Regions from separate parts of the Enterobacter mori genome, predicted to be linked through region 2. Evidence: predicted binding sites of a transcription regulator. Region 2 holds the regulator's gene; each other region holds the start of a gene.
The links. The regulator LexA, encoded in region 2, represses DNA repair genes until DNA is damaged. The targets are predictions, from matches to a motif close to TNCTGTATGTACATACAGNA.
Positions count from the first base shown of each region.

Region 1: mutH (DNA mismatch repair endonuclease MutH) is a predicted target of LexA. The motif match lies at 2,741-2,760, and genes of this name have one in related genera.
Region 3: rmuC (DNA recombination protein RmuC) is a predicted target of LexA. The motif match lies at 2,668-2,687, and genes of this name have one in related genera.

Region 1 is NZ_CP104285.1:3,729,684-3,736,089, forward strand. It holds gene ptsP (phosphoenolpyruvate--protein phosphotransferase) at 1-1,763, opposite strand, end outside; gene rppH (RNA pyrophosphohydrolase) at 1,776-2,306, opposite strand; gene mutH (DNA mismatch repair endonuclease MutH) at 2,991-3,683, shown strand; gene N2K86_RS17560 (YgdI/YgdR family lipoprotein) at 3,813-4,031, shown strand; gene N2K86_RS17565 (NADP(H)-dependent aldo-keto reductase) at 4,164-5,204, shown strand; gene lplT (lysophospholipid transporter LplT) at 5,299-6,406, opposite strand, start outside.
Region 2 is NZ_CP104285.1:292,331-298,736, forward strand. It holds gene plsB (glycerol-3-phosphate 1-O-acyltransferase PlsB) at 1-1,977, opposite strand, end outside; gene N2K86_RS01415 (diacylglycerol kinase) at 2,132-2,500, shown strand; gene lexA (transcriptional repressor LexA) at 2,609-3,217, shown strand; gene dinF (MATE family efflux transporter DinF) at 3,280-4,617, shown strand; gene N2K86_RS01430 (CsbD family protein) at 4,739-4,948, shown strand; gene zur (zinc uptake transcriptional repressor Zur) at 5,018-5,530, opposite strand; gene N2K86_RS01440 (cupin domain-containing protein) at 5,646-6,134, shown strand; gene traF (conjugal transfer protein TraF) at 6,359-6,406, shown strand, end outside.
Region 3 is NZ_CP104285.1:183,873-190,278, reverse strand. It holds gene ubiJ (ubiquinone biosynthesis protein UbiJ) at 1-331, opposite strand, end outside; gene ubiE (bifunctional demethylmenaquinone methyltransferase/2-methoxy-6-polyprenyl-1,4-benzoquinol methylase UbiE) at 345-1,100, opposite strand; gene rmuC (DNA recombination protein RmuC) at 1,167-2,624, opposite strand; gene udp (uridine phosphorylase) at 2,765-3,526, opposite strand; gene N2K86_RS00925 (dienelactone hydrolase family protein) at 3,783-4,589, shown strand; gene metE (5-methyltetrahydropteroyltriglutamate--homocysteine S-methyltransferase) at 4,638-6,406, opposite strand, start outside.

The DNA of each region.
Region 1 (6,406 bases), 1.3 Mb from region 2:
GGGATCGCATAGCCGATCATCTCTTCCACTTCACGGCCCGCACGTTCGATCAAGCGTTTTGCTTCGTCGATCTCGTCAATACTGGTGACCATCGGCAATAAAATGCTGAGGTTGCCCGTTGCCGCATTTGCACGCAGCATGGCACGAACCTGGATCAGGAAGATCTCCGGTTGGTCGAGCGTGATGCGGATCCCGCGCCAGCCCAGACACGGGTTTTCTTCACTGATTGGCATGTACGGCAGCTGTTTATCCGCCCCGACGTCAAGCGTTCGCAGCGTGACCGGTTTGTCATTAAACATCTGCAGCATCCCCTGATACTGCGCCACCTGCTCCTCTTCTGACGGGAAGCCGCTTTGCAGCATGAACGGGATTTCAGTGCGGTATAAGCCGATACCGTCGATGCGGCTGCCGAGCTTCTCTTCGTGCTCGGGGCTTAACCCGGCGTTGAGCATGACTTTGATCCGCTCACCGCTTTTAAGCTGCGCGGGCAGGTTGACGTCATCTTCCGCCAGCTTGCTTAATTCATTCTCTTCACTAATGAGACGCTGGTATTCCTGCAGCAGAACGGGCTCAGGATCGACCAGCAGTTCACCGCGATAGCCATCCACCACCAGCGTACGGCGGTGTAACACCGAGGGCTGGATATCGGCCCCCATGACGGTTGGAATACCGAGCGCACGCACCATGATGGCAGCATGGGAGTTGGCGGCACCATCGCGCACCACTACCCCGGCGAGCCTGTCCTGCGGTAGCTCTGCCAGCGTCGTCGCTGAAAGTTCATCTGCTACCAGCACAAACCGTTTTGGCCAGGCATTCGCGCCCTGAATGGTGTCATCAAGATGGAACAGCAAACGCTGCCCCAGCGCGCGTAAATCCCCGGCACGCTCCTTCAAATAACCATCGGTCAGTGCCGCAAACTGCTCAGCAAATTTTTCAATGACTTTTTTAACGGCCCATTCGGCCACCGAACCTTTATCCACTTCAGCGAAAAGCTCACGGCGCAGACGCGCATCGGAAAGCAGGTGCGAATAGAGGTCAAAGATTGCCGCCGTCTCTTTTTGCGCACCCGCAGCAAAGCGTTTGCTGTAGCGCCGAAATTCGTTGGAAGCCTCTTCCAGTGCAGCGGTAAGACGCTCGCGCTCGAGCGCTTCATCAAGCGTCGAGGCCTCGTAAACCTGCTCCATCAGCGGCAACGTAGCGTCCATCCAGCCTTCGGCGATTGCCACACCCGGTGACGCCGGGAGCGCACGAATGCGCGTGTGACGATACTGACCAAACAGGGCAGCAAGCTGAGACTGAGAGAGGATGGCGGCCATCTGCGTGGCGAGCGTCACAAGGAATGACTCTTCGCTTTCATCGTACTGGCGTAGTTCCCGCTGCTGAACAACGAGAACGCCAAGCAGCTGACGACGCTGGATAATTGGCACGCCCAGGAAGGCGCGGAAGCGTTCTTCTTTTACGGAAGGAATATATTTGAAGCTAGGGTGTTTTTGCGCATCAGCAAGGTTAATGGGTTCGGCCAGCCGACCAACCAGACCAACAATACCTTCATCAAAAGCGAGCGTAACGGTGCGGCCTCGTGGTTTTTTCAAACCACGAGTCGCCATCAGGTAATAGCAACGCCGGTCATGGTCGGCCAGATACACCGAACATACTTCGGTTTCCATCGCCAGACAGATATCAGTCACCAAAATATTCAGCGCCTCGTTCAGGCGAGGCGCGCTGGCGACCTTCTCGACTATTTCGCGCAAGCGGGTGAGCATGATTTGCGTAGCTTAACCTCTTTTACGTCGCCAGGCAGGTGCGCTTTGCGGCTTAGGCGGGATCTCCTGAAGCTGCATGACAACACTTGCGAACTCTTTCATCACCCTACGGTAAACATCGCGCTTAAATGACACGACCTGACGAACAGGATACCAATAGCTCACCCAACGCCAGCCATCAAACTCCGGCGTACTGCTGGTTTGCATATTGATATCTGAATCGTTGCCCACCAACTGCAGAAGAAACCACTTCTGTTTCTGGCCGATACAAACCGGCTTTGTGTCCCAACGCACCAAACGTTTCGGTAACTTGTAACGCAACCAGTTGCGGGTCGAAGCCAGGATGCGAACATCTTTTCGGCTTAAACCGACCTCTTCAAACAGCTCCCGGTACATCGCTTGTTCTGGGGACTCTCCTGGATTGATCCCGCCTTGCGGGAATTGCCAGGAGTGCTGACCATATCGACGGGCCCACATGACCTGACCCAGACGATTACAAATTACTATTCCTACGTTCGGGCGGTAGCCATCGTCATCAATCACCGGACTACCCCAAACTAAACCTTATATATGAATGATTGTTTCACACTACAGGGAGGCGGTAAACCACTCTCTTACAGGCTTGCAACCTAATAACATTTGAATAACTCACAAATATGTGGGGAGTTATAAACAGATTAGGGACCGTAAGGGCAATTTTATTCACCTTTTCTGTGGATATAGTTGTGAAGAAGTATGGAATTACCGATGAACAACCTGAATCTTCGTTTAGAGCCGATTACACCGCTCATTATAAAAAACACTATTTTTCATTATGTTAGACCTTTAATTATTGATACCAGAACGGATAACGTGACGATCATCACATCAGCGATCGTTGTACTGATGAAAGATCGAACAGCGTCGGTTTTATCCACAGATTGTGCCAATAAGTTAGGCACAATTTGTCTGAAAATTCGATTTTCGTCGCACGTCAAGGCTGTAAATCGAAACAGTAGTGTGGGTTATTCCCAGTTATCCCACTTTTCTGTGGATAACAGGGTGTAAGATCCTGTTTATTGTCAGTGACCAGATTTGAACAACCTGGTTTTTGCCGCGGGCATCATAATTTTTCAGTAGTAAAAAAAACCTATAAATCATACACATGGATTATTCGTACAGAAAACGGTAGACTCTATCCACAAGGGATAATTTCTTAGTTTATTTTTTAATCAGAAGGTTACCGTAATGCTTCCGCTTGCTCCCTTGCTTACTCCCCCCTCCAGCGAAACCGAGTTGCTGACTCAGGCGCAGCGCCTGGCAGGCTATTCGCTTGGCGAGCTGGCGGCAATGGCGGGTCTACCGATCCCTGACGATCTGAAAAGAGACAAGGGCTGGATCGGCATGCTGTTGGAACTGTGGTTAGGTGCCAGCGCGGGCAGTAAGCCAGAACAAGATTTCGCCGCGCTGGGCGTAGAGTTAAAAACGATCCCCATCGACCGGCAGGGAAGACCGCTGGAAACCACGTTTGTCTGCGTGGCGCCGTTGACCGGCAATACCGGCGTAACCTGGGAAACCAGCCACGTACGTCATAAACTGAAACGCGTACTGTGGGTTCCGGTAGAAGGTGAACGGCAGATCCCGCTAGCCGAACGGCGGGTGGGCGCGCCGCTGCTCTGGAGCCCTGATGAAGATGAAGAACAGCAGTTGCGTCTGGACTGGGAAGAGTTAATGGACATGATCGTCCTTGGGCAAGTTGAGCGCATCACCGCCCGTCATGGTGAGGTGTTGCAGCTGCGTCCGAAGGCGGCCAACAGCAAGGCCCTTACCGAAGCAATCGGCGCTCATGGCGAGCCGATCCTGACGTTGCCTCGCGGCTTTTATCTCAAAAAGAATTTCACAGGCACGCTGCTCGCACGCCATTTCTTACTAAAAACGTAGATTTTTAACGAATTTTGCGAGCTATCAAACATAATCACCTGGTTTTTAAGATTTTACTACTTCCTGCTTTCGTCATATCAGGTTATTACTACACTATGATTTAATACAAGCCAGGTGAGGACGATAACGATGAAAAAATGGGCAGTGTTAATTTCTGCAGTCGGGTTGGCGTTTGCGGTATCGGGCTGTAGCAGTGATTATGTTATGTCTACAAAAGATGGTCGGATGATCCTGACCGATGGTAAACCCGAAGTCGACGACGATACCGGGCTGGTGAGTTACCGCGACCCGGCAGGGAATAAAATGCAGATTAACCGCGACGAAGTCTCGCAAATTATCGAGCGCTAAACCCGTTAAAGGTCAGTCGCTTGCTGGCCTTTTTGATTTTTCCCTTCCCCTTTTGCTTCCCCTCTGCCATGTTTATATTCCTTTGTCGGGAAGTTCCTGACGCGTCTGTATGTTTAATAAAGGAAGCCGGCTATGCATTATCACCGTATCCCCCATAGCGCTCTGGAGATAAGCCAACTGGGGTTGGGCACGATGACATTTGGTGAACAAAACAGCGAAGCCGATGCCCATGCACAACTCGATTACGCCGTCAGCCAGGGCATTAACCTGATTGACGTTGCAGAGATGTACCCTGTTCCTCCCCGGCCGGAAACGCAGGGCCTCACTGAAACTTATGTGGGAAACTGGCTGGCAAAACGCGGCAATCGCGAAAAGCTCGTTATCGCCTCAAAAGTCAGCGGCCCTTCACGTAATAACGATGCCGGGATCCGCCCAAACCAGATCCTCGATCGTAAGAATATTCGCGCCGCGCTGGATGCCAGCCTGAAGCGTCTGCAAACAGACTATCTCGATCTCTACCAGGTACACTGGCCGCAGCGCCCGACTAACTGCTTTGGCAAGCTCGGCTACAGCTGGAACGAGAGCGCGCCCGCCGTTACGCTGCTGGAAACGCTGGAAGCGCTGACAGAGTGCCAGCGCGCGGGGAAAATCCGCTACATTGGCGTGTCTAACGAAACGGCATTTGGCGTGATGCGTTATCTGCACCTTGCCGATAAACACGATCTTCCGCGCATCGTCACCATTCAGAATCCGTACAGCCTGCTTAACCGCAGCTATGAGGTCGGTCTGGCGGAAGTGACGCAGTATGAAGAGGTGGAGCTGCTGGCCTATTCCTGTCTCGGCTTCGGCACGCTAACGGGCAAATACCTGAACGGCGCGAAGCCTGCCGGGGCACGTAACACGCTCTTCAGCCGCTTTACCCGCTACAGCGGTGAGCAAACGCAGAAAGCCGTAGCGGCCTATGTGGATATCGCGAAGCGTCACGGTCTTGACCCTGCTCAGATGGCGCTGGCCTTCGTGCGTCGACAGCCGTTTGTTGCCAGCACCCTGCTGGGCGCGACCACTATGGAACAGTTGAAAACCAATATTGAGAGTTTCAACCTGAACCTGAGTGAAGAGGTGTTAGCGGAGATTGAAGCGGTGCATCAGGTTTATACTTATCCTGCACCGTAGCCTGATGCTTTTGCCCGGTGGCGCTACGCTTACCGGGCCTACACGTATTCAAACGTAGGCCGGGTCAGGCGAAGCCGCCACCCGGCTATACTTATCAACACCGACGCTGCCAGATCCATAACCCCGCAATCGCCAGCGCAAACAGCGCGCCAAACCCAACGCCAATAGCCACTACCGGCACACCCACTTTCACCGCCAGAGAATAAAGCCCCAGCATCAGCAGCATCGCTACGTTTTCGCCAAGATTTTGCACGGCAATGGCATTTCCGGCCCCCACGGTCTGCTTTCCGCGCTCCTGCAAAAGCGCATTTAGCGGCACCACAAAGAAACCGCCCAGTATACCAATCAGGATAAGCAGCACGTACGCTGGCAATAACGCATGCTGGAGTGAGAAGAACAGCACGCCGACACCGATTAAAATCCCTGCTGGCATACAGCGCGCAACGGTCTCAAGCGTGACCAGTTTCGCCGCAGCCCCTGCCCCGACGACAATCCCCACAGCGACCATTGCATTCAGGTAGGTTGGCGTTGCGTTGTCGGTGATCCCCAGCGCCATCGGTACCCACAGCACCAGCAGGAAACGTAGCGTGACGCCCGCCCCCCAGAACATACTGGTTCCCATCAATGAGAAACGCGTTTCACCGTTGCGCCACAGTACGCTGCAGGCGTTAAAGAAGCTGCCGGTCATCGGCCCAAAACGCCAGGACTGACCCGGACGCGCCACCGGCAGTCCGGGAATAAACAGGTTCGCGACAACCGCCCCGCCGTATACCACCGCACAAACGCCCAGTGCCGCCAGCACATGCCAGTCCGCCAGTACACCGCCCGCCACGGACCCGAGCAGAATCGCCGCGATAGTAGAGGACTCCATCAGACCGTTGGCTTTCACCAGCTTATCGCCCGTCGTCAGCTCGCCCAGGATGCCATACTTCGCCGGAGAGTAAGATGCCGCGCCAATGCCTACCAGCGTATAGCCGATAAACGGGTTGATACCAAAGCAGATACTTGCCGCGCCCAACAGCTTCAGTCCGTTGGCGAACATCATCACCCGACCTTTAGGGAAGCTGTCCGCCACCTGCCCCACAAACGGCGCGAAAATAATGTAAGCACCCACAAACACCATCTGGAGGATCGGCTGGCTCCAGTCGGGGTAAAACTCGGCCTTGAGCAACGCCAGCGTGGCAAACAACAGTGCGTTATCA
Region 2 (6,406 bases):
TTTACTCCAGCGCAGGAACAGCTCCGCTTTCAGCATCGGGTAGATAGCTTCAAGATGGCGCAACAGTTCCTGACGCGAAATGCGGCGATGCTGGGTAATAATGGCCGCCATCAGCGACGGCAACATCAGCATATGCGTGATGTTGTTGCGGTAGTACGTCATCAGCACCGCCTGCTCGCGCGGGAGGATGATGATGTCACCGATGGTGTCTTTTTCGACTTCGAACTTATTCATCTGCAGCGCGTGGTCGATAAGCTCGCTCGCGGTAGCAGAAGGCACAGTCGAATCAACCGAATACGGCACGTTGCGCATAATGTTCAGGTAGCAATCAAGCTGCTCGGTCAACTGCTCACGGGTGAGTGAGCGCTGGCGAGAGGCCAGAAGCGCGGTACAGCACAGGTTCATGGCGTTCGCCGCACCTGCGTTGTTAATGCGCACCATCAGCTCTGCAGCAATACCGTTCACCGTAGGCGTCAGCCACGCCGGACGTACCGCTTCGATAGGGTCGATAGACTCGCGCCACTCCGGGACATGGTTGTTCAGATACGTCATCAGCGGCATCGGTTCGCCAAAGTTCACGTAGCCCTGGCCAAGATTGCGCAGCTTGCTCAGGCCGCGCAGCATCTGCGGCAGGCTCTCTTTCTCTTTGGTCGCACCGCGCAGCTCTTTGGCGTAAGTGCCCACTTCCATGACGTGTTCATAGCCAATGTAGATCGGCACCAGCGTGATCGGACGCGTGCCGCCGCGCAGCATCGCCTGGATGGTCATCGATAGCGTGCCGGTTTTCGGATCGAGCAGACGCCCTGTACGGGAACGACCGCCCTCCACGAAGTACTCGACGGAATAGCCGCGGCTGAACAGCTCGCCGAGATATTCACGGAACACCGTGGAATAGAGCTTGTTACCCTTAAAGGTACGGCGAATAAAGAACGCACCCAGACGGCGGAAGATCGGGCCTGCTGGCCAGAAGTTCAGGTTGATACCCGCCGCAATGTGCGGTGGCACCAGCCCCTGGTGATACAACACATAGGAGAGCAGCAGGTAGTCCATGTGGCTGCGGTGGCAGGGCACATAAACAATTTCATGACCGTCGTGGGCCAGCTGGCGTACGCGCTCTGCGTTGTGGACGTTAATGCCCTGATAGAGACGGTTCCAGGTGAAACTCAGGATACGGTCAGAGAGGCGAATCATCTCGTAGGAGAAGTTCGCCGCGATCTCTTCCATCAGCGCAATGGCGTTCTGCTGTGCTTTCTCGTGGGAAATCTTCTTGCTGCGTGCTTCGTCTTCAACTGCGCGGGCAATCGCTTTGGAGGCCAGCAGCTTGTTGAAAAGATCCTGACGCGCCGGGAGACGAGGCCCAACGGCAGCCAGACGCTGGCGTGCGAAGTGCATACGCGCTACGCGTGCCAGTTTTTGCGCGATGATCTTGTCGGTGCCGTGCTCGTCCGCCATACGACGCAGCGAAACGGAAGGGGAGAAGCGCACAAAGCTGTCGCGTCCCAGCCAGGAGACCGCGAAGAACTTCTGGATGCCGTTGAGCATACGCAGCGGCGGATTCTCTTCGCCTTTTTCGCGGCCCGGACGGCGACCAAACATCACTGAGACCGGCACCATCTGCACATCCAGATCAGGATTGCTGCGGTGCAGGTCGAGATAGTCATGGAACAGCTTGATGGACTCTTCTTTCGGCGTGTAATAGGTAAACACGCGCGGCCCGCCGTGGATAAACACGTAGCGCGGCAGCAGAGTGCCATCAACTTCAAGCGGTTCAAGTGGGTCAGGTAAATCATGCGCCAGACATTGGGCGCGAAGCGTCAGCAGGTCTGCCTTCGAGTTATAAGGCAAAACATACATAATAGGGCGCGACGTATCGAGCCCTAATTCCAGCGCAGGTTCTGCTGGGATAGACTTACTTTTTACCAGGACGCTTAATGGTAAATTAAGTAATTTGTAGTAAATTCGTGGCCAGCCGGACATAAACGATGTAAAGCCTCTGGTTAATAATGCAATTGCGGCGCAAGGATAACAGAAAGCGCGCAAAATTTCTGTTGTTACCCGTCATACTTCAGGCTGCAGCAAAACGCGCTGCGCTCACAGTTACTGACGCTTTTTCCAATAAAAGGTTCTTTTAATGGCCAATAATACCACTGGGTTAACCCGAATCATCAAAGCTGCTGGCTATTCATGGAAAGGTTTCCGTGCCGCGTGGCTTAACGAAGCTGCTTTCCGCCAGGAGGGGGTCGCCGCTATCGTCGCGATTATCATCGCCTGCTTCCTTGATGTTGATGCAATAACTCGCGTGCTTCTCATCGGCTCTGTTCTTTTGGTGATGATAGTGGAAATTCTCAATAGCGCTATTGAGGCGGTTGTGGACCGTATCGGTTCAGATTTCCACGAACTTTCTGGCCGCGCGAAAGACATGGGATCTGCCGCTGTGCTGCTGGCGATTATCACGGCTGCTATCACCTGGGTCACGTTGCTTTGGTCACATTTCCGATGAGCCTCGAGGAATAATTAAGTCCCTGGTTTTTTGTGCAGTTTTTGGTTCCAAAATCGCCTTTGACTGTATATACTCACAGCATAACTGTATATACACCCAGGGGGCGGAATGAAAGCGTTAACGACCAGGCAGCAAGAGGTGTTTGATCTCATTCGGGATCATATCGGCCAGACGGGTATGCCACCCACGCGTGCGGAAATCGCTCAGCGTCTGGGCTTCCGTTCTCCAAATGCGGCCGAGGAACACCTGAAAGCGCTGGCGCGCAAAGGTGTGATTGAAATTGTGTCTGGCGCGTCTCGCGGCATTCGTCTGCTGGTGGAAGAAGAGACAGGCATTCCGCTGATTGGTCGTGTCGCCGCAGGTGAACCTCTGTTGGCCCAGCAGCATATTGAAGGTCACTATCAGGTCGATCCTGGTATGTTCAAGCCGAGTGCGGATTTCCTGCTGCGCGTCAGCGGGATGTCCATGAAAGATATCGGCATTCTTGACGGCGATCTGCTGGCCGTTCACAAAACACAGGATGTACGTAACGGTCAGGTTGTGGTCGCGCGTATTGATGATGAAGTGACAGTCAAGCGATTGAAAAAACAGGGCAACACCGTACAGCTGCTGCCCGAAAATAACGAATTCTCCCCGATTGTGGTGGATCTGCGCGAACAGAACTTCTCCATTGAAGGTCTGGCCGTTGGTGTTATCCGCAACGGTGAATGGCTGTAACCTCTTCCTGACAGGCTACGGGTCTCCGTAGCCTGGATCATTTTGCATTCCCGGTATTTTTCATGTCACTGCTGACAGCTTCTGATAAGGCATTGTGGCGTCTTGCACTGCCGATGATTTTTTCCAATATCACCGTTCCCTTGCTTGGCCTGGTGGACACTGCGGTGATTGGTCATCTGGATTCCCCCGTTTATCTGGGCGGCGTGGCGATTGGCGCAACGGCGACCAGTTTTCTCTTTATGCTGCTGCTCTTTTTACGCATGAGTACCACGGGGCTTACGGCACAAGCCTATGGCGCGAAAGATCCGCTGCGACTGGCGCGCGCGCTGGTGCAACCACTCATTCTGGCACTTGGGGCAGGTGCCTTAATCGTTCTCTTTCGCACGCCGCTGATTGATCTGGCGCTGCATATTGTGGGTGGCAGCGAGGCGGTACTGGAGCAGGCGCGTCGCTTCCTTGAAATCCGCTGGCTCAGCGCGCCCGCATCACTGGCAAACCTGGTTCTGCTGGGCTGGCTGCTGGGCGTGCAGTACGCTCGTGCGCCGGTCATCCTACTGGTAGTGGGAAACCTTTTGAACATCGTGCTCGACCTCTGGCTGGTGATGGGCCTGCACATGAACGTACAGGGCGCGGCGCTGGCAACAGCAGTCGCAGAATACGGCACGTTTCTCATCGGCCTGTGGATGGTCTGGCGCGTACTGGCCATGCGTGGCGTCTCCCTTGTCATGCTGAAAACCGCGTGGCGCGGCAACATCCGCAAGCTGCTGGCGCTGAACCGCGACATTATGCTGCGCTCATTACTGCTTCAGCTCTGCTTTGGCGCGCTGACGGTCTTTGGGGCGCGACTTGGGCCGGAGATCGTCGCGGTTAATGCGGTCCTGATGACGCTGCTGACCTTTACCGCGTATGCGCTGGATGGCTTTGCCTATGCCGTTGAAGCCCATTCGGGGCAAGCGTATGGCGCACGCGAAAGCGGCCAGCTCCGCGAGGTGTGGCGGGCGGCTTGCCGTCAGTCAGGCCTGGTGGCACTGGCGTTTGCACTCATTTACGCCTGTCTGGGTGAACAAATCGTTGCCTTACTCACCTCCCTCCCATCGCTGCGCGAACTGGCGAGTCACTATGTCGTCTGGCAGGTGATCTTACCGGTGGTGGGCGTGTGGTGTTATCTGCTGGATGGCATGTTTATTGGCGCGACGCGAGGTGCGGAGATGCGCAATAGCATGGCGGTCGCGGCTGCAGGTTTTGGCCTGACGCTGCTGACCTTACCGTATTTGGGCAACCACGGTTTATGGCTGGCACTGGCAGTTTTTCTCGCGTTACGTGGCCTGTCGCTGGCCTTTATCTGGCACCGTCACTGGCGAAATAACACCTGGCTGCCTTCCCGCCACGATATATCGTGACGGTTAAAGATTCCGAATATGAAATCAACCGCCGAATCCTTAACTACAATAATTATCACGTCCAGCAGAAAAGAACGTAACGGACGTTACGACCCGACGCTTAACTTAAGAGGACACGATGATGAATAAAGACGAAATCGGCGGCAACTGGAAGCAGTTCAAAGGTAAAGCGAAAGAACAGTGGGGTAAGCTGACGGATGACGATATGACCGTCATTGAAGGTAAACGCGATCAGCTTGTCGGTAAAATCCAGGAGCGTTACGGCTACGCAAAAGACCAGGCGGAAAAAGAAGTGGGCGACTGGGAAAAACGCAACGACTACCGCTGGTAACCGGGCTATACCCGAAAGTACAAGGAAGTACGCCCTGAGGGCGGCCATGAGCCGCCTTTTCTTTTGCCGTTAACGCGGCTTTTTCTTCACGAGAATAGAGTGATCGTGTTGGCATTCATCCTGATGACGACAGGATTCCACCTCCACGCACGCCGAGCACAGCCCGTGCGCTTCAATCACGTTATGACGCAGGGCGAAGCCCATTTTAGCCGCCAGGGTATGCATAATATCTTCCACGCCTTCCGCACACTCTTCCTTCACTGCGCCGCAGCGGTCGCAGATAAACATGGCTGAGGTATGGGTTGGCTGATCGAACAGATGGCACAGAACATAGCTGTTGGTCGATTCAACCTTGTGTACAAACCCTTGTTCGAGCAGAAAATCCAGCGCACGATAAACCGTAGGCGGTTTTGCCTGTGGCTCGGTTGCACGCAGCAAGTCCAGCAGGTCGTATGCGCTGATCGCCCCCTGTTGCAGGCTCATCAGGCGCAATACCTCGAGGCGCTGCGGAGTCAGGCGCACATTGCGTTGCGCACACAGCTTTTCGGCCTGCGCTAACAGCTCTTTTGTGGACTTATCCATTGAGCACCTCGGATGTAATAGGATGGAAAACCCTCACTTTATCATGTTCTGGTAAAAACACCGAGATCCACCAGGCTGTGCTATACCTGACGCATCGCAATTCGGGGAATTAACCATGAAAAGACCTGACTGTATTAAGCACTGGCAAGATGTGGAAGGTGCTGACGATTCTACCTATCCCGACAGTAACGAACTTTTTTCCATCGGCGCGCCCCTCGCTCGCAGGCTGGGCTTAGGCCGTATTGGTATTCATCATGAGCGTTTGCCGCCAGGCCGTCGTACGTCATACCCACATGCGGAAAGTGACGAAGAAGAGTTTATTTATGTGCTTGAAGGGCATCCGGAGGCCTGGATAAACGGCTACCTGTGGAAGCTTGAGCCGGGAGATAGCGTGGGGTTCCCCGCCGGGACGGGCATTTGCCATACCTTTATAAACAACACTGACGAAGAGGTACGGTTGCTGGTTGTCGGCGAGGCCAATAAAAAGCAAAACCGCATCTACTACCCGCTGAACCCGGTCTATGCCGCGACGCGCGAGGACCGCTGGGTAGATCATCCTCCTCAATTTTTTGGGCCGCATGACGGAAAACCCGAGCGGAAATAATTTTCCTCTTCTATAAATATTGAGGGCCGTCACAAATTACAACAGGCCGTAAGGGAATTTTACTTAGGGAAAGAAATAGCGGGTCTTTTACTTCTTATTCACAGCAATAGTTCGTTCCTGTTTGGGTGATAACAGACAGGGGTTATTTCATAACAGACTATAACGGGCATACTGTGAAAAAATATTTTAAATTTTCGGTGGTTAGCATTGCTGTCTCCTTTTTTATGGCAAATCAGGCGGGAGCAGCCAATACCTGGACAGAATCACGTAGC
Region 3 (6,406 bases), 110 kb from region 2:
GCGCCACGAAGTTCTGTACGACCTGAATGTCGCCTTCAACTTCGAGTTCACCACTGCGGATAAGCGCCGTCAGTTGCTGACGATCGCGCAGTTTTGGCAGCACGCTCATATGGGTGATGACCGAGCAATCCGCCTCGCCCTCCCATTCACCCAGAACGTCAAGCTGGCGCTCGCTGAAGACCAGCACAAGCGGCGTCGAGAACTCTTTTAAAACGATACGCAGTACCTTTCCGTTAAGCCGCTGACGCGCAGCCTTCAGCGCCGGAGCACGATACAGAAAGGCATTCAGTACATTCTCAATGCCTGCGGTGACTAAGGGTTTAAAGGGCACGGGACACCTCCACTCAGAACTTGTAACCGCGGTGCAGCGCGACGACACCCGCCGTCATGTTGAAATACTCAACGTTTTCAAAACCCGCGTCCTGCATCATCGCTTTCAGGGTATCCTGATCCGGGTGCATACGGATGGATTCGGCCAGGTAGCGATAGCTCTCTGCATCGTTCGCAACCAGCTCACCAATACGCGGCAGAACGTGGAAGGAGTAGGCGTCGTAGGCTTTGCTCAGCGGCTCGATAATCGGTTTGGAGAATTCAAGCACCAGCAGACGTCCACCCGGCTTCAGCACGCGGTACATGGAGCGCAGCGCTTTGTCTTTATCGGTGACGTTACGCAGACCAAAAGAGATGGTGATGCAGTCAAAGGTGTTATCCGGAAACGGCAGCGCTTCGGCGTTTGCCTGCACATATTCCACGTTACCCACCACGCCGATGTTACGCAGTTTCTCGCGTCCCATTTTCAGCATTGAGTCGTTGATATCTGCCAGCACGACGCGACCGGTTTCACCCACCAGACGGGAGAATTTCGCCGTCAGATCGCCCGTTCCGCCAGCCAGATCGAGAACTGTTTGTCCACGACGCACACCGCTGCAGTCAATAGTAAAGCGCTTCCACAAGCGATGAATGCCGAAGGACATCAAGTCATTCATCACATCGTACTTCGCCGCCACGGAATGAAATACGTGGGCCACCATGTCAGCTTTCTGCGCTTTGGCTACAGTCTGAAAGCCAAAGTGCGTCGTGTCTTGTGAATCGTCAACCATCTCAGAGCCTGCTTATCAGTAAAATGTTCGTGAAGTGTAACAGATTGGGCGCGTTTGCCCTACGATTCAACCACCGCGAAAGAAACGCGTCGGCTGCTCTTCTGGCGATAAATTCGCCGCTAAATCGTTGTCTTCACTGTGCGTATTTTGTTCATCTGCGCCTTCACGCAGGCGAAACTCTTCGTCCTGCGACGTCGCCTGTTCAACCAATTCCGGATTAATCTCGCGTTTCACCTCCACCCCCAGGCTGCGAAACGCTTCGGCTTGCGCCAGCAGGTTACCACGCCCGGAGGAGAGCTTTTTCATCGCCTGGCGGTAGTTATCCTGCGCACGATCCAGGCTTTGCCCGACCGAAGACATATCGTCCACAAACAGGCGCATTTTGTCGTACAGCTTGCTGGCGCGATCGGCAATGTGTTGCGCGTTACGGCTTTGATGCTCGTAACGCCACAGATTAGCAATGGTCCGCAAGGCCACCAGCAACGTGGTTGGGCTGACCAGCATAATGTTATTTTTTAGCGCTTCGGTGATCAGTTCGGGCTGTCTGTCGAGCGCCAGCAGGAAGGCAGGCTCTACCGGGATAAACATCAGCACGTAGTCTAGCGATCGCAGCCCCGGCAATTGCTGATAATCTTTTCTGCCCAGCAGACGGATATGGTTACGCACGGAGGCGATGTGCTCCTGCAACGCTGTTTCGCGGGTGTAGTCATCTTCCGCGTTGAAGTAGCGCTCATAGGCCACCAGCGTCATTTTGGCGTCGATAACCACATCTTTGCCCTGCGGCAGACGAACAATGACATCCGGCTGCATCCGCGAGCGCGCATCGTTTTCAATGCTGACCTGCGTTTCGTATTCGTATCCTTCGCGCAGGCCAGAGGCCTCCAGCACGCGCGTCATGACCACTTCGCCCCAGTTTCCCTGCGCTTTGTTATCACCTTTTAGCGCGCGCGTCAGGTTGACCGCCTCCTGCGCCATCTGGGCATTCAGCTGCTGGAGATTACGAATTTCATGCGCCAGCGTGTGGCGCTCGCGGGCCTCCTGACCAAAGCTGTCCTGTACCTGACGGCGAAAGCCGTCCAGCTGTTCACGCAGCGGCGTCAGCAGGCTGTTAAGGCTCTGGCGGTTTTGCTCATCCACGCGGCGATTGCTGTGCTCAAAAATGCGGTTCGCGAGGTTCTCAAACTGCTCGCTAAGACGCTGCTCGCTGTTGATCATCTGACGGATTTTGTCTTCGGCGTGCAGTTGGGTGGACTCAAGACGGGTGGTCACTTCACGGAGATCGGCCTCCAGCGAGGTATTGATATCACGCAGATTGCGCAGTTCGTTATTGAGCAGTTCGCACTCGTCGCGCCAGTGGTCACTCAGCGCAAGCTGTTGTTTCGTCGCGCTGAGTTCGGCGACGATCTCTTCGCGCTCTGCCAGCTGTTCGGCTTTCTGCTGCGCATGCTGGTAGCCGGAAATGAGCCAGCCAATCCCCACGCTTACCAGCGTAACTACCGCATAAACCAGGATTGAGATATCCACAATGCCCCCTGCATCCACGTGTAACCCGCACAAAATAGAATTGTGCTGTATGAACGTCCAGTTTGAAAGGGTTTTCCTGCGAGGCGTTACGCAAAAAAGAAAAGGCCGAGCATGTCGGCCTTTTAGCACCGAAGAGAGAATTAGATCAGGCGGCGCGCCGCTTCAACCACGATTTTCACCGCATGGCTTTCAGTCTGCTTCATGGTTTCAGCGTTCGGGATCTCCTGCTGGGTACGGTTGACGATAACGCCCGCCACCATACCGGCACGCAGACCCTGGCTTGCGCACATGGTCAGCAGCGTCGCAGATTCCATTTCATAGTTCATCACGCCCATCGACTGCCACTCTTCCATGGAGCCTTTGAAGCGGCTTACCACGCGGCCAGAGAAGGTGTCGTAACGCTCCTGGCCCGGGTAGAAGGTATCGGAAGAGGCAGTTACGCCCACGTGGGTGGTTGCGCCAACGGACTTCGCGGCTTCAACCAGCGCGGTGGTGCATTCGAAGTCGGCCACTGCCGGGAATTCCATCGGCGCAAAATGCAGGCTTGCCCCGTCCAGACGCACGGACGCGGTCGTGACCAGCACGTCGCCGACGTTGATGTGCGGCTGAATGGCGCCAGTGGTGCCGATGCGCAGGAAAGTACGGATGCCCAGCTGCGCCAGCTCTTCAACGGCGATAGAGGTAGACGGGCCACCAATACCGGTAGAGCACACGATCACCGCTTTACCGTCCAGCTCTGCGCGCCAGGTGGTGAATTCGCGATGCGCTGCCAGCTTAACCGGCTTATCCATCAGCGCGGCGATCTTTTCCACACGCTCAGGATCGCCAGGGACGATAGCGAGCGTAGCCCCTTGTAAATCGTTTTTAGTGAGGCCGAGATGAAAAACATCAGACTTAGACATAGGGTGACTCCTCTGTGGGTCGGTTAGTCAGAAGAAGTAAAACGGTACTTTACAGAAGCACTACGCATAATTTCGTGACACACCTCACCATGAATGAAATTTATTGCATTTAATTTCCATTAAATAGTGACTTACATCACATTAACAAGTTATATCGACAGGTGCTGCACAAAAGATAGACCGTATAAGGCACTGTGGGTTGTTAACCTGGTGACTATATTTACCTTTGCGCTAACTCATTGGTACGGAGAATGCCATGACTGAAAAAACCGGTTTTGCACCTGCTGCGGCTCCGCATGCTTCAACCATCGTCTCAACCTCAGAAGAAGCCATTACTGCGGGTGAGACCTCCATCCCCTCGCAGGGGGAGAATATGCCTGCTTATCACGCGCGGCCAAAATCAGCAGAGGGTCCGCTGCCGATCGTGATTGTGGTTCAGGAGATTTTTGGCGTTCACGAACATATTCGCGACCTCTGCCGCCGCCTGGCGCTGGAAGGGTACCTGGCTATTGCGCCAGAGCTCTATTTCCGTCAGGGCGATCCAAACGATTACAGCGATATCCCTACGTTGTTCAACAATCTGGTGAGCAAAGTCCCGGATGCCCAGGTGCTGGCTGACCTTGATCACGTTGCCAGCTGGGCCGCGCGCAACGGGGGTGATGCACATCGTCTGCTGGTGACCGGCTTCTGCTGGGGCGGGCGCATTAGCTGGCTGTATGCCGCGCATAACCCGCAGCTGAAAGCAGCCGTCGCCTGGTACGGCAAACTGGTGGGCGAAAAAACGCTGAACTCACCGAAGCAGCCTGTTGATATCGCCACGGATTTGAATGCGCCGGTGTTAGGGCTTTATGGTGGTCAGGATACCGGTATTCCGCTTGATACCGTCGAGACCATGCGCCATGCGCTACGCGCGGCGAATGCGAAGGCGGAGATTGTGGTGTACCCGGATGCCGGACACGCGTTTAATGCCGATTATCGCCCGAGCTATCACGCAGAATCAGCCAAAGACGGCTGGCAGAGGATGCTGGCGTGGTTTAGCCAGTACGGCGGGAAAAAAGCATAAAAGCAAGAAAGCCCGGTGGCGGCTACGCCTTACCGGGCCTACGCTTCATCAAGCCTGACGCAAGTTCTGCGCCGCTTTCACCATGTTTGCCAGCGCCGCTCGCGTCTCCGGCCAACCGCGGGTTTTCAGACCGCAGTCCGGGTTCACCCACAGGCGTTCCGCCGGGATCCGCTGGGCGGCTTTTTTCAGCAGGGCTTCAATCCACTCCACGCTCGGCACGTTCGGGGAGTGAATGTCGTACACGCCCGGCCCAATTTCGTTCGGGTAATCGAACTCTTCAAACGACTCCAGCAGCTCCATGTCCGAACGCGAGGTCTCGATGGTGATCACGTCGGCGTCCAGCGCGGCAATCGAATCCATGATGTCGTTAAATTCGCAGTAGCACATATGGGTGTGGATCTGGGTGTCGTCCTTCGCCACCGCGGCGTTGATGCGGAACGCCTCCACGCCCCACTGCAGGTAGGCATCCCAGTCGCTACGACGCAGCGGCAGACCTTCGCGCAGCGCCGGTTCGTCAATCTGGATAATGCCAATGCCTGCGGCTTCAAGATCTGCCACTTCATCACGCAGCGCCAGCGCGATTTGCTTCGCGATGGTTTCACGGGTCACGTCCTCACGCGGGAAGGACCAGCAAAGAATGGTTACCGGACCGGTGAGCATCCCTTTCACCGGCTTATCGGTGAGGGACTGGGCATACTTCGCCCACTCCACGGTGATCGCTTCCGGGCGGCTGACGTCTCCGATGACAACCGGCGGCTTCACGCAGCGGGAGCCATAGCTTTGCACCCAGCCGTTCTGGGTAAAGACGAAGCCGTCCAGGTGTTCACCAAAATATTCCACCATGTCGTTACGCTCGGCTTCGCCGTGTACCAGCACGTCCAGACCTAAGCGTTCCTGCTCGATAATCGCCTGCTTGATATGTTCCGCGATACCGGTGCGGTAGTTGTTCGCATCCAGGTTGCCCTTCTTGAAGTCCAGACGCAGGCCGCGGATTTCAGTGGTTTGCGGGAAAGAACCAATTGTGGTGGTCGGCCACGCAGGCAGGTTGAAACGGGCACGCTGCGCTTCGGCGCGTACTTCATACGGGCTCTGGCGCTGGCTGTCCTGCGCGGTAATGGCCGCCAGGCGTTTCTCCACCGCCGGGTTGTGCACGCGGGCCGAGTGACGACGCGCCTGGATCGGTGCGCTCCATTCGGTAATCGCCGCCGTCTCGCCGCTGTTTAGCGCGTCGCGCAGCAGCGTCAGCTCTTCGCATTTTTGCAGGGCGAAGGCAAACCAGCTTTTCACTTCAGGGTCGAGACGGGTCTCCACGCTGAGATCGATTGGGCTGTGCAATAACGAGCAAGAGGATGCCACCCACAGCTCACGTTTGCCGACGATGCCTTCAATTTTTGCATATTTCTCGGTCAGATCGGCACGCCAGACGTTGCGACCGTTAACCAGCCCGGCAGAAAGCAGCCAGTCTGCAGGCAGGCGCTTGTGCAGCTCCCCGACATCGTCTTTACCGTGAACGAGGTCAACGTGCAGGCCCTGAACCGGCAGCGCGGTAATGGTCTTCAGGTTTGGCGTCACGCCTTCGAAATAGGTGGTGAGCAGTAGCTTCACCGGCCCGGTGAGCGCGTCATACGCCGGTTTGAAGGCATCGAGCCAAACCTGGGGCAGCTCGAGCACCAGCGCGGGTTCATCGATTTGTACCCACTGAATGCCGCGCTTGCCCAGCTCAATCAGCACCTGTTTATAGACCGGCAGAATATCGTTCAGCAGGCTAAGGCGGTCAAACTGTTCGCCTTTTACTTTACCCAACCACAGGTAGGTTA